One region of the Desulfitobacterium chlororespirans DSM 11544 genome, then DNA from elsewhere that is predicted to be linked to it. Evidence: riboswitches for the same ligand, from Rfam matches in the RefSeq annotation. Region 1 holds a riboswitch; the other holds the start of a gene.

Evidence for each region. Region 1 has a riboswitch for thiamine pyrophosphate ahead of thiC (phosphomethylpyrimidine synthase ThiC). Riboswitches for the same ligand answer to the same signal wherever they lie in the genome.
Region 2: linked by a shared signal. The riboswitch ahead of BUA14_RS26465 (thiamine-binding protein) and the one ahead of thiC (phosphomethylpyrimidine synthase ThiC) in region 1 are both predicted to bind thiamine pyrophosphate.

What each region holds. Positions count from the first base shown of each region.
Region 1 is NZ_FRDN01000013.1:82,962-89,679, forward strand. It holds gene BUA14_RS19800 (MtnX-like HAD-IB family phosphatase) at 1-556, opposite strand, end outside; gene thiE (thiamine phosphate synthase) at 544-1,167, opposite strand; gene thiM (hydroxyethylthiazole kinase) at 1,158-1,961, opposite strand; gene thiC (phosphomethylpyrimidine synthase ThiC) at 2,082-3,380, opposite strand; TPP riboswitch at 3,471-3,583, opposite strand; gene BUA14_RS19820 (3-deoxy-7-phosphoheptulonate synthase) at 3,651-4,679, opposite strand; gene BUA14_RS19825 (MFS transporter) at 4,984-6,270, opposite strand; gene rimI (ribosomal protein S18-alanine N-acetyltransferase) at 6,337-6,718, opposite strand, start outside.
Region 2 is NZ_FRDN01000025.1:7,775-14,492, forward strand. It holds gene BUA14_RS26450 (ABC transporter ATP-binding protein) at 1-455, opposite strand, end outside; gene BUA14_RS26455 (ABC transporter substrate-binding protein) at 436-1,455, opposite strand; gene BUA14_RS26460 (ABC transporter permease) at 1,489-2,271, opposite strand; gene BUA14_RS26465 (thiamine-binding protein) at 2,240-2,536, opposite strand; TPP riboswitch at 2,646-2,752, opposite strand; gene BUA14_RS26470 (TPM domain-containing protein) at 2,816-3,607, opposite strand; gene BUA14_RS26475 (LemA family protein) at 3,642-4,199, opposite strand; gene BUA14_RS26480 (undecaprenyl-diphosphate phosphatase) at 4,281-5,117, opposite strand; gene BUA14_RS26485 (TOBE domain-containing protein) at 5,407-5,613, opposite strand; gene BUA14_RS26490 (2-oxo acid dehydrogenase subunit E2) at 5,711-6,559, opposite strand.

The DNA of each region.
Region 1 (6,718 bases):
GCCTGCTTTTGGCAAAGACCTTATCCGCCCTTTCCGCCGGGCAGAAATCGGAAGTCCCATCTCCGATATAGACGGATCTATAACCGGGTTTAAGCAGCTTTTCCATCAGCTGCAGTTTGCAGACCCCACATAGCTCACATTCGCCAGAGCTGTAGGGGGTTTCTACATCAAGTTGGGGAGCAAACAGCAATTTGTTGGCATAGTAAGGCAGGCTCAATCCCTCTCTTTGCAAGAGGTACTCAATATAGAAATCATATCCATCGCTGAGAATAATGAGGGAAAATCCTCTTCGTTCACAAAAAGCGGCAAAATCTGAAAATCTGGGGTCAAACACTGCCTGATCGATAAGCTGGCGAAAAACTTCCGGGTCATTGCTGTTAAACAGTTTAAAGGTCCGGCGGGCGCACTCCAGGGTGGAAAGCTCTTTTCTTTCCCAGCCTTCATTGAGCTCCCGCCATCCTTCCCCAGCCAAGGTTTCTACCAGGAGAGCACACATATCCTGAGTGACAATGGTTCCGTCAAAATCCACGAAGAAAATAGTGTTCAATTCCGCCATAAATCGATCAACCCCTTGGCGGCAGCGCAAGGATCTTCTTGGCTTAGAATGGCTGATATCACCGAAACTCCGTCAATCCCCGTCTCTTTCACCGCACTGAGGTTTGTTGCTCCGATGCCACCGATGCCAACAACGGGAAGACTAACGCCGGCTTTGATTTCCTTAAGCTTTGCTAAGCCGATGGCTTCTGAAGCATCCTTTTTGCTCCCCGTAGGAAATACCGGACCGGCTCCCAGATAATCCGCTCCCATCCTCTCCCCCTGAAGCGCTTCTTCCAGACTGGAAACAGAATAACCAAGGATTTTATCAGGGCCGAGTATATTCCGGACTTTGACGAGGGGCAGATCCTGTTGGCCCACATGCACCCCGTCGGCATCCAGGGCCAAGGCCAGGTCCACCCGATCATTGATGATCAGAGGTACTCTGAATTCCGCCGTCAGCTCTTTTATTTTTACCCCAATTTCATAAAACTCCCGGGAATTCGTCTCTTTCTCCCGCAATTGGAGCAACGTCACTCCACCCTCCAGAGCTTTTTTTATGGATAATAAAAAATCTTTCGATCCGACCAGAATTCGATCCGTGACCAGGTAAAGGCTATAATCTACAGCCATTGCACCCGCCCCCTTTTCTCGATCAGTGCATCATCCACCAGGCTGATCTGGTCGATGAGGTGAGCCCGGAATGTTCCCGGCAATTCCCCGCCGGATGTCTCCTGAGCTAATTCTCCCGCCAGAGACATGGTCAGCAAAGCGGCAACCGTTGCTCCGAACGCGTCTTCATAAGCTCCGCAGAAACCGGCCACCAAGGCCCCGGCCATGCAGCCGGCCCCCGTGATCCGGGTCAGCATCTCTGTCCCATTTTCGATTAAGCAGGCTCTTTGTCCATCGGCAACGATATCCACTTTCCCTGTGGCCGCCACGACGCAGCCATAAGCTCTGGCCAGACTTTGACAAGCTTCCAGGCCATCATTCCCTTCATCCAGGGAATCCACCCCTCTGACTCTGGCTGCCAATCCGGCCAAAGCCTTGATCTCACCCAAATTCCCTTTGATTACCGTAAAGCGGCCAAAATGACGCAGCCTTTCGATCGTTGCTTTTTTACGGGGAATGGCTCCACAGGCCACCGGATCAAGGATAACCGGAATCCCTTTTAACGTTGCTCCCCGGATAGCCAGATAAACCGCCATTTCCTGTTCTTTGGTTAAGGTTCCTAAGTTAAGGTATAGGGATCCGGCAAGCTGACTAAACTCGAATACTTCATCCGCTGCTTCGCACATAGCCGGTGATGCTCCCACCGCCAGCAAACTATTGGCGCAGTCGTTGACCGTAACCACATTGGTAATGGCATGGACCAGGGGGGTTTTTTGTTTGAGGGCTTGAAGAGCTTCTGTTAATTTTTCTTTCATGATCCTATCCCTTCTTTTCCTTTAAAATTTTATCATTTAATTCCCGTAAAATTAATTCCCGTTAAATTGATTTCCTAAGTTTGAGAGCTTTTTGTCTTACCTAAGTAAGATCAGCGTTTTTTAGCAGCCTTTAAAAGGTGTCCCCATATAGTCGCTGATTAATTGATAGGCGCAGAATTTTCCGCACATGGTGCAGCGCTCCTGGCTGTCTTCATTTTTGGCTTTTCGCATTCGCCCCGCTTTTTCCGGATCAATGGACAGCTCGATTTGTTTTGGCCAATCCAAGGCTTTGCGGGCTTTGGCCATTTCCAGATCCCATTCCCAGGCTCCTTTAATGCCTTTAACCAGATCGGCTGCATGAGCTGCGATGCGGGCAGCGATCACCCCTTCTTTGACATCCTCCTCCGTAGGCAAACCAAGATGCTCCGCAGGGGTGACATAGCAGAGGAAGTCCGCACCGCTGGAAGCTGCGATAGCTCCGCCAATCGCTGATGTAATATGATCATATCCCGGAGCCACATCGGTGACCAAAGGGCCTAAGACATAGAAAGGAGCATTATGACAGAGGGTTTTTGCCAACTGCATATTCGTTTCAATCTGATGGAGAGGAACATGTCCGGGGCCTTCGACCATAACCTGCACCCCTGCTTCCTGAGCCCGTTTGACCAAGCTTCCCAGAGTGATCAGTTCTTTAATTTGGGGGCCGTCTGTGGCATCGGCTAAGCAACCTGGCCGGAGGCCATCTCCCAGACTCAGAGTAACATCATAGTGCAAAGCGATGTTTAACAGGCGGTCGTACTGCTCGAAAAGGGGGTTTTGTCGCTGATGATGCAGCATCCAGGCGGTAATAAAGGACCCTCCCCGGGAGACGATATCCATCACCCGTCCCTGTTCCCGGAGTTCCTGAATGACCTCTAAGGTTACGCCACAGTGAACCGTGATAAAATCAGCTCCGTCCCGGCAGTGTTTTTCGATCCCGGCAAATATTTCATCATCCGTCATTTCCACTAAGCCCCGGCCGGCCTTGTGAGTATCCACCATGACCTGGTATAAAGGCACCGTTCCCACCATGACCGGACTATCCTGGATAATCCTGCTTCTGATCTCATCAATATCTCCGCCTGTACTTAAATCCATGATGGAATGGACACCGGCCGCCACAGCAATCTCCAGTTTGCTCAGCTCAGGGGCTAGCTCCGGATAGGCATCGGAGGTTCCGATGTTGGCGTTCACTTTCGTAGACAGACCCTTGCCGACTGCCATGGGACGAAGTCCCTGATGGTTGATGTTGCAGGGTAAAACCGCTTCCCCTATGGCGATTTTCTGCCTCAGTTCCTCCCCGGTAATTCCCTCGAATTCAGCTGCTTGGACCATTTCTGGAGTAATGATTCCTTTTCTTGCTTCTTGCAGTTGAGTCAATGAAACCACACCTTCCTTAATATAAATAAAGATATAAAAAAAGGCGGATATAAAAAATACAGACCGGGTAGGTCTGTATTCTAATAAACATATCGTTATTATCCACCTTCCCTACGCTGGCATTACCCAGATCAGGTTAAGGGTCAAAGGATTCTTGGGTCCTTTATCTCAGCCGACCTTATTCGGCCCCCCTAGTGATTATGCAGTTACAATTATTGGCACCTAAAGTATATCACATGTTATACGGAATTAAAAGAGAACCGGCTGATTTTAGACATTTTCAGCTATAGAGTAAATCAACTTCTCCGTGCTCTCCCAGCCTAAGCAAGCATCCGTAATGGATTTTCCATAGATGTTTTCCCCGATGCCCTGCCTTCCTTCCTCCAGATAGCTCTCGATCATCAGCCCTTTGATCATCTTCTTCAGCAGGGAATCATACCTACGGCTGTACAGCACCTCGCCGGAAATACGGGGCTGCTCATAAAAGCACTTCATGGAGTTGGCATGATTCACATCCACGATAATGGCCGGATTAACCAATTCCAGTCTTTCATATTCCCGAGCGGTCCGAATCAGGTCTTCAAAATGATAATTGGGGATATTTTCACCATTGGCATTCACAGCCCCTCTTAACACGGCGTGAGCATAAGGGTTCCCAGTGGTTTCAACTTCCCAGCCATTGTAGATGAAAGAATGATTGCTGTGTGCTGCAATCAATGAATTAAACATCACGGTCATATCGCCGCTGGTGGGGTTTTTCATGCCCACCGGAAGTTCAATACCGCTGACGGTGAGACGATGCTGCTGGTTTTCCACGGAACGGGCACCGATGGCCACATAGCCCAGGACATCGGCAAGATAGCTGTAGTTCTCGGGATAGAGCATCTCGTCAGCAGCCGGCATCCCAAATTCCGATATGGCGCGGATATGCAGGCGGCGAATGGCTTTAATCCCCTCGCACATATCCGGGGCCTTTTCCGGGTCCGGCTGATGAACCATCCCTTTATACCCTTCCCCTGTGGTCCGGGGTTTGTTGGTATAGATCCGGGGCACGATGAGGAGGGTATCCTTGACCTTTTCCTGGACTTTGGCCAATCGTTCAATATACTCACAAACGGGATCTTCATGATCGGCGGAGCAAGGACCGACAATCAATAAGAACCGTTGATCTTCATTGGTCAGGATCTTCTTCATCTCGTCCACCCGTTTGTCCCGGAGCTCAGCCACTTCTTTGCTTAAAGGCAAATGGGCAATAATTTCTTCCGCCGGCGGTAATTTCTTGATAAAATTCATACTCATAGATCAACACCTCTACTCTTCTCCATATATGGCAAACTGATATAGTTACAAGTATAAATCTACCCTATAAAAATCGCAAGAAAAAATCCACTTATATATAACAATTCTTTTGGGTTTATTGTTATAACTTTTTAAGCAACCGACAAAAGGTTGAGCAGTCATAAAAATCTGACGGGCATAACATCACCCGCCAGATCGCTGCTTTCTGCAGTCCCTTTATCCTGACTTAATTGAATCAATATAAATCTCCTTGGCTGACAATTAAAAGCCGGTCCTACACTACATGAATTCTTCATCCCTATATTTATTCTTTTCCTCCAAAATCTTTCCGGTAAAGAACAATGGAACAAATGACGCCTAAACAGATCATGATCACCTGAAGCCAAAGGGTTACTTGAAATGCATATACGGGATATGGTTTTATCCCATCAGAAACGGCATTGATGATAATTCCCCAAATCTGTTGAAAAAGTCCTGCTCCAAAAATCCAGGCAAAGCTGTTCACGATTCCCATCGCAGTCCCTAAACGGGATGTGGGCATGACTTCACGAATATAAATAAATGTGGTGGAGATAACCAGCATCTGCAATGACCCCATTAAGAAATTAAAAAAGCTTAACTCTGTAATGCTTATGGTTGCCGGTTGCAAAGCAATCCATAGCCAGTTAAACAAAAACAAAATACAACCCAATACCATGGTTTTCTTGGAGCCAATCTTTCTGACCACTGCACCGCTTAGGATACATCCTGCAAAGAGCCCCCATGCATACCAGGACAGAATATCCCCACTGATCTCCTTGGATAATGTCAGGGCGTCGGTCAGATAGATGCCTTCCCACATGGAGCCGAAAGTCTGGGAACTGGAGTTCACACCGAGAGATAGTAAACCGATTAACCATAAGACAGGCATTTTGAGTACGGCAGTAAAGGGAACCTTTTCTTGCCCGGATTCTTCACTTATGGCGGCAACCACTGCAGTTTCCCCATGGAGTTCATCCGGTGTAAGCAACCCTCTTTCCGCCGGCTGATCTCTCAATAAGATATACGTTACCACTGCCAATATCAAGGAAAAAACTGCTATGCCGAATAAAGCTGTTCTCCAGCCCGTAAAACTCATTAATGTGCGTAGCGGCGCTGTGCCCAGGACGCTGCCCAAAGAACCCAGTCCCATAAATATTCCCCAAAGCATTGGATATTGGCGGGTCGTAAACCAAGCAGAGATTATTTTTGCCCCACCGATCAAAAAACCAGATACGGCCACGGCCAGAAGGATTCTACCGATAATTAATACTGTAAAATTTTCAGCAAGGCTGAAGACCAGTGAGCCAATGGCCGCTATGATAAGAATTGCCGTCAGTCCCCGGCGGGCGCCTAAACTATCCAGCATAGTGCCTACCGGCGCTTGCGCAAAGGCATAGATCCAGGTAAAGGCCATACCCATGAAGCCGAAGGCAACCGCACCCAAGGATAGGTCTGCCATTAAATCGGGTCCCATAATAGCCGGCGTAATCCGATGGAACAAGGTAAGCATATAGCATAAAACGCAAATGACATACATGGGCCATTGTAAAATTTTCAATTTGTGAAGCATAGAACTTCTCTTGGAATTGTCCATTAAATTCCCTCACTTTCTAAACGGTACGGATAGTGACCTTCACTACGGACAATTAAGCTCCAAAGTCATTACCATAGCATCTTCAGGCGGATCGGTGTAATAATTTTGCTTGGTATCTCCAGGCAAGAACCCTATCTTCTTATAGAAGCTGCAGGCAATTGTATTTGAGGTGCGGATTTCCAAATTTAAGCGTATCACCCCACGGGGTTTCATCCACTCCAGCACTTGCCTGATAAGATATGAGCCATGCCCTTTGGCCCGGAAGTCAGGATGTATGGCTAATCTTGTTATATATCCTTCATCAAAAATCAGCCATACACCCAGATAACCCAGAAGTATGTCATAGGAATACAGGCAAAAGTAGTAAGCATCTTCGTTATGCCTAAGTTCTGTGACAAAGGCTAAGGGCGACCATGGCGAGGGA
Region 2 (6,718 bases), on a different contig from region 1:
CTGAGCAAGGCTGCTCTTTGCCGCATCCCTCCGGAAAGCTGGGCAGGGTACTTCTTCTCGGCCCCTTCCAACCCGAACTCCTTGAAATGGCTGAAGGCCTCTTCACGGGCTTGGCTCTTCTTTACTCCCCGAATGAAAAGAGGGAGGGCGACATTGTCCAACACAGTCAAATGAGGCTGCATCAGATCCTTTTGCTGCATATAGCTTACTTTACCGGCCTGACCCGTAATATCCTGAGCGTTGAGAAGCACTCGTCCTGAATCAGGGGTAAGGACACCGGCGATAACATTAAAAAGAGTGCTTTTGCCGATACCGCTTACTCCCAGGAGGCTTACCAGCTCCTTTTCGCCGAGCCTGATATTGATGTCTTTAATCGTTAATTCTCCCGCAAAACCCTTTGAGATATTTTGCGTCTCAAGCTTTATCTTATCCATCTTACTGCGGTAAGTAGGCATTAGTAAAACCTTGTCCTGGCTCAATCTTTTTAGAGATCAATTGATTATCTGCCATCCAAGCATAAAAATTATCCCAACGGGCCTGATCGATGAAGCCCCACCGCTCTGCTTCAGCCTTATACTCCTTGGCTAAATACTTTTGGCTGGCCGTTATAAGCTCCTGGTCCAATTCCGGGGCATGTTTGACCAGAATTTCAGCGGCTTCTTCGGGGTGTGCTATAGCGTATTCATACCCTTTTGCTACAGCAGCTAAAAATGCTTTAGCTGTGTCCTGGTTCTTTTCTAAATACTGGGGACTGGCAGCTATGATCGGGGTATAAAAGTCTAAGACAGGGTCAATATCTTTGAACGCAAAATAATTGGTATCCAGGCCTTTCACCTCTGTTGCCACGCCATCCCATCCATAATACACCCAAATAGCATCCACATCGGTTTTCAGAGCCGAGATCACATCAGTTACTGTATTAGGAATCATTTTGATAGCCTCATATTTACCGCCGTCTTTCTCGATGACTTGTTTAATAATCGCTTTTTCCACAGGAGAATCCCATGTGGCATAGACCTTGTTCTCCATATCCTTCGGTCTGGTAATGTTATCTTCCTTCAAGGAGATAATTCCCGAAGTATTGTGCTGCAAAACAGTCCCTACAGCTACCATATCCAGGGGACTGTCTGAGGTAAGAGCAGCTGCAAGTTCTTCCTGGAAGGTTACACAAAATTCAGCTCTCCCGGCTGCTACCAATGGCAGTGCCCCTCCTTCAGGTGGCTGCACAATATCCACCTCTAAACCTGATTCTTGGAAATAGCCTAATTCTTTAGCCACATAGACACCGGTGTGATTGGTATTTGGTGTCCAGTCCAGGACAAAGGTGATTTTTTTATTTTCTTGTGCACCTTGCTTTTCATTCCCAGTGTTGATCGTATTATTCTGAACACCACACCCCACTAATCCTAAAACCACAAAAACACTCATAAGAATTGCTATGCATCGCTTTTTCATATCTCAACATTCTCCTTAAACACTATTCGGCCCTCAGCCTTCATTTTGCTGTTCCCCGGTCTGTGCCCAGGGCATAGCTTTTCGTTCCAAAAGCTCCACACATTTCATAAGCACTAAGCTCAATATGATGATCAAAAAAATCACCGCGAACATTTTATCAAAAGAATAGGATTTTCTGACCCGGGTCATATACACGCCAAGACCACTGTTTCCTCCCAGCCATTCAGCGATAACTGCGCCGACAATAGAATAGGACACCGAGATGCGTAAACCTGAGAAAAAGCCGGGCAGAGCATTAGGCAGCTTAATATACCGGTAGATCTGCCACTTTTTAGCCCCCATAGCTCGCATGAGATTCATAGCGTCTTGATCCGACGATTTAAATCCGCCTAAAAGAGCAATGGTCATAGGAAAAAAACAGGTCAGCACGACAAGCGTAATCTTTGGTGCCATATCATAGCCCAGCCATAACACTAACAAAGGGGCTATGGCTACCGTAGGAATAGTCTGAGTAATTACCAGGATAGGATGGAAGGCTTTATAAAGAGCATCGAAACGATCCATCAAAAGCGCAATCCAAAAAGCCAAAAGAATACTGAGGATTAATCCTATGAAAGCCTCCGTCAAGGTGATCTGGGCGTGCTTCATAAGCTCAGGAAAAGAACCTGCTAAAGCCCGAATCACATCTCCAGGGGATGGGAGCATGAATTTTGGCACCATTTCAAGAAGAGTAGCCAGATACCAGAAGATAAGCAAGAGCAGAAGTACCGCCGTTGGGTAAAGCTTATTGGTGATGCTTTGTAACCTTTTCATCAATGGTCCAAATCCCGCCTTCCGGCTTATAGCTAATTTTTACATAGGACATGACACTGGGTGCCCCTTCTTCAATGCAGATCAGCTGGCAGCGTTTGACCATTTCCATAAGTTGGTCGTATTCCCCTTCGACGGTCGTTTCAAAAGGACCTACGTAGACATTAAGCCCTGAGGATTTTAAATATTCAATGACTTTGTCCACCACACGGATCACTTCTTGTCCTTCCACAGCCGGTAATACTTGAATAGCTACACTTGCATTAATCATTTCCTTTTCTCCTTCTTTCATCTTCATTTACACTTGAGGAGGGTAATGCATAATAAAAAACCTTCTGCAATCAGAAGGTTTTCCAAAACAATTCAGGACATGTAGCCAGAAGCTCATGTATCCTAAGTCCCTCCGCTAGCATTACCTAGATCAGGTCAATGGGTCGGAAACAATCGTTTCCCTCTCAGCCGTTTTCCAGCTCCCCAATACTATTCTCTTTTTTGCATCATAGCACCTTAATCTTAAGGTGTCAAGAAGGCCAAAGCTCACAATGAGTTATTACCAACGTCGTGTGCTGCCTCCGCCACCGCCGGAACCCCCACCGCCTCCGAAGCCTCCGCCTCCGCCACCGCGGCCACCTCTCATGAGCATGCCAATAATCATGCCGAAGATAAAGCCGTTAAAGTAACGGTGGTCAATATAAAATAGGAAGACGATGCCGAAAAAGGCTAGGATTTTAACCCCAAGAGGCAGGGAAGCAAAGGTATTGGTTCCATCTCCATAATCAGACGAAGTGTACAAAGCCTTCGGAGAGTCAATATCCATCACAACTTGATACTCTTTAGCAACTTCCTGAACAAAGGCTCGATAGCCATTTAAGATGCCTTGGTTATAATCCCCTTCTTGAAAATAGGGAATCATATATTCATCTTGAATTCGGCCGGTTTTAGCATCGGGAAGAGCCCCTTCTAAGCCATAACCCACCTCTATCCTGGCCTCCCCCTCCGTAGGGGATACTAAGATCAGTAACCCGTTGTTTAGCTTTTCATCACCGATCCCCCATTCTCTCAAGATGGCTAGAGCATATTCTTCCGATCCATATCCTTTCAGATCGTTGACTGTAACCACTACAATCTGGGCTTTGGTCTTTCTCTCCAAGTCCGCCGAGCTTTGGATAATAATCCTCTCGGTGCTTGAGTCAAGAACATCGGCTTCATCCAGCACGAAAAAGTCACGGGTAGGCTGCGGGATCGAAGGGGTAGCCGCCTGCAAAGGAAAAGCTAAAGTAAGGAAGAACAGTATCAATCCGGCAAGCCGGAGTTTCCTCTTCATAGGCTTCATTCCCTTCATTTAACCTATTTGATAGTGCCATCTGGACAAGCCGTTACTTGGAAAAATCCACGGTGGGAGCTTCATGAGCACCCGCATCAGCCTTAAAATACTCTCGCTCATCAAAACCAAGAATACCCGCATAAAGCGTGGCCGGGAAACGTTTTATCTTCGTATTATAGGATTGTACCTCATTATTATAGTCCATGCGTGCTGTAGCAATGCGGTTTTCCGTTCCTGCCAATTCATCCTGCAACGCCCGGAAATTAGCATCAGCTTTTAACTGAGGATAACTTTCAGAAATAGCCAGTAATCGGCTCAAAGCACTGCTTAGCGCCGCGTCCGCCTCAGCAGCCTCTCCCACACTGCCTGCCCCGATCAGTCGGGATCTGGCGTCAGCTACATCCGTAAACACTTCACTTTCATGTTCAGCATATCCTTTGACGGTATTGACCAGATTCGGAATGAGATCTGCTCGGCGCTGAAGCTGGTTCTCTACCTGACTCCAGCTGCTGTCCACAGTCTCCGAAAGAGTCACTAAGTTATTATAACCAGACCCCAGGATCATAGCCAGAATGATAATTATCCCCACGGGAATCAGCCACTTTTTCATAACGCTTCCTCCATTCATATTTCTTTCTTACTCTCTATTGTTATACCATTTCTTAAGTTGATTCAGCTTTTCAGATCAAACCTAACCTATAATAGTCCTGGCTGAAAAATACAGAAGCACAATCACACCTAAGATGATGCGGTACCAGCCAAAGATCTTAAAGTCATTCTTTTTGATATATCCCATTAGAAACTTAATGGAGATTACGGATACTATAAAGGCCACTACCATTCCTATTAATAGAATCATCAACTCCGGACCTGTAAAGTTGAAACCAAACTTCAAAAGTTTAAGTGCACTGGCCCCAAACATAACGGGGATAGCGAGAAAAAACGTAAATTCAGCCGCTACGGTTCGAGATACTCCCAGCAAAAGTCCTCCTACAATAGTAGCACCAGAACGGGAAGTTCCCGGGAATATGGCGGCAATCAATTGAAATATTCCGATCATGAACGCTGTGGTGTAAGTAATTTGTGATAAGTGATTGACCCGAGGCCTTTTCCCCTTATTATAATTCTCAATAACAATAAAGAGAATTCCAAATATAATCAGCATAACGGCAACGGTTTGATAGTTATAAAAAAGAGCGTTAAACACGTCGTCCCACAATAGACCGATAACACCGGCCGGAATACAGGACACAATGATTTTGAGCCACATTTCTATGGTTTCCTGCTTGACGGAAACCCCTCTATCGAATGTAAAGGGATTGAGCTTCTTCCAATACAATAGCACAACAGCCAAAATAGCTCCCAACTGAATGACCACGAAAAACATTTCCATAAAGGCCGCGGACATGTTCAGCTTAATAAACTCATCCACCAATATCATATGCCCCGTGCTACTGATGGGCAGCCATTCTGTAATCCCTTCTACAATACCTAATAAAATCGCTTTAAAAATCTCTACTAATGCCATAATTCCTCCTGATTACATTTTCTATAGATTTAATTACATCACGCCCATTATACCAATTCGGTTTCTGAATGGGTAGCCGCATTCCCCCTTCATTCTTCGACACATGTCGCTATCCATATACGTATTATACCTGATTATGTCTAGCCTAACCTTAAGGATTATACTAGTATTTATTAACTTTTTCTTAATTCGCTCATCAAAACCTATGATAAAAGGATTACCTCCCAGAATAGAGTTATATCTATCCTGGGAGGTAATCAGCCAACTGCCCAAAGAAAACTTTTTAAGATTATTCAAGACCAATCATGACTGAACTTGCTTTGATAACGGCAATTGCGTCATCACCTACTTTTAATCCCAAAGATTCTGCTGAACCAGAAGTTATACTCGCTGTAATTGACTGACCATTAATATCCAGAACCACTTCTGTTGACACGGGGCCCTTTTTAACCTCCGTAATTTTGCCTTTTAATTGATTTCTAGCCGATAATCTCATTTAGATAATTCCTCCTTGTTTAATATTTAAATTAGTATGCACACTCGCAATACATTTCAAACAAGATTCCGACTCTATTCACAGATAGTTATGCGCTCTAGTTCACATCTTCCTCTACCTTCTCCAGCCTTTCATCAAGTAGATAAGGGTTTGCCAGGTACTTCTTGACTAATTTAAAGGAATTGGAGTAGTAGAGTCCGTCACAAATCCGCTCGTCCAAAACATAGCCGATCTCACAGCATTTTTTGACCACTACCTGATCCTCTTCAACTACGGGTAATTTTTTGCTCTTCCCTAAGGCGACAAAAATCCCTGTCGTACCAAAATCGTAGAGATGATGGTAGATAAAATCCAGATTGATGGATTTGAGATAGGTAAAGAAAAGAGATGTGTGAAAAGGACTGGCTTCAATAATCTTTTTCGGCAGTAAATTATGCCGATCCATCCACTTTAGCGTCCCTACTAAAAGCTTCACTTGACTATTAGGTAAAGACATAATACGTTGAGCAATAGCATCCACCTCATTGGTAGCTCCTGTCGCACAACCTTCCTCTATAGTCTGATCCACGATTTTGACAATCTCTTCGATGCTTTCCAGACCTGAAAAGAGGAATTTAACTGTTGTCTCTTCACCGTCATCCTTTAAGAGGCGCTTAATGGCCATAGAGATACGGATATCATATCGGGTATAGATTTCATTATTCATGACAAAGCGGTTCAGTTGTGGGCGTTGAGCGAGAACACGCACATAGACTGCAATGAATAGGTGCAAGTAGTTGAGCCTAATCCCTTGATCTTTCTTTTCTTTGATATATTGATCAATTTTATCAACAGCAACGACTTGCTTATAAAAATTTTGAGCATCACTTCGCTTGGTCATAATGTGGGGAATAATCCTTACAAAAGGGCTTAAAGACTTGAGAAGCCTCCCGTCACTTCGTCGCATCCAAATCTCCCCTTTGCTTCTTAATTGAGCTTCCTTTCAATAAATTTCTCTAAGAATCAGATAATCCCTTCTTTCCATATTATTAATGCAAAATTTTTCTATTTATATTTTCAATCAATAAAATCTGTCCGATTAAACCCTTAGGAAAAATCCGTTCTC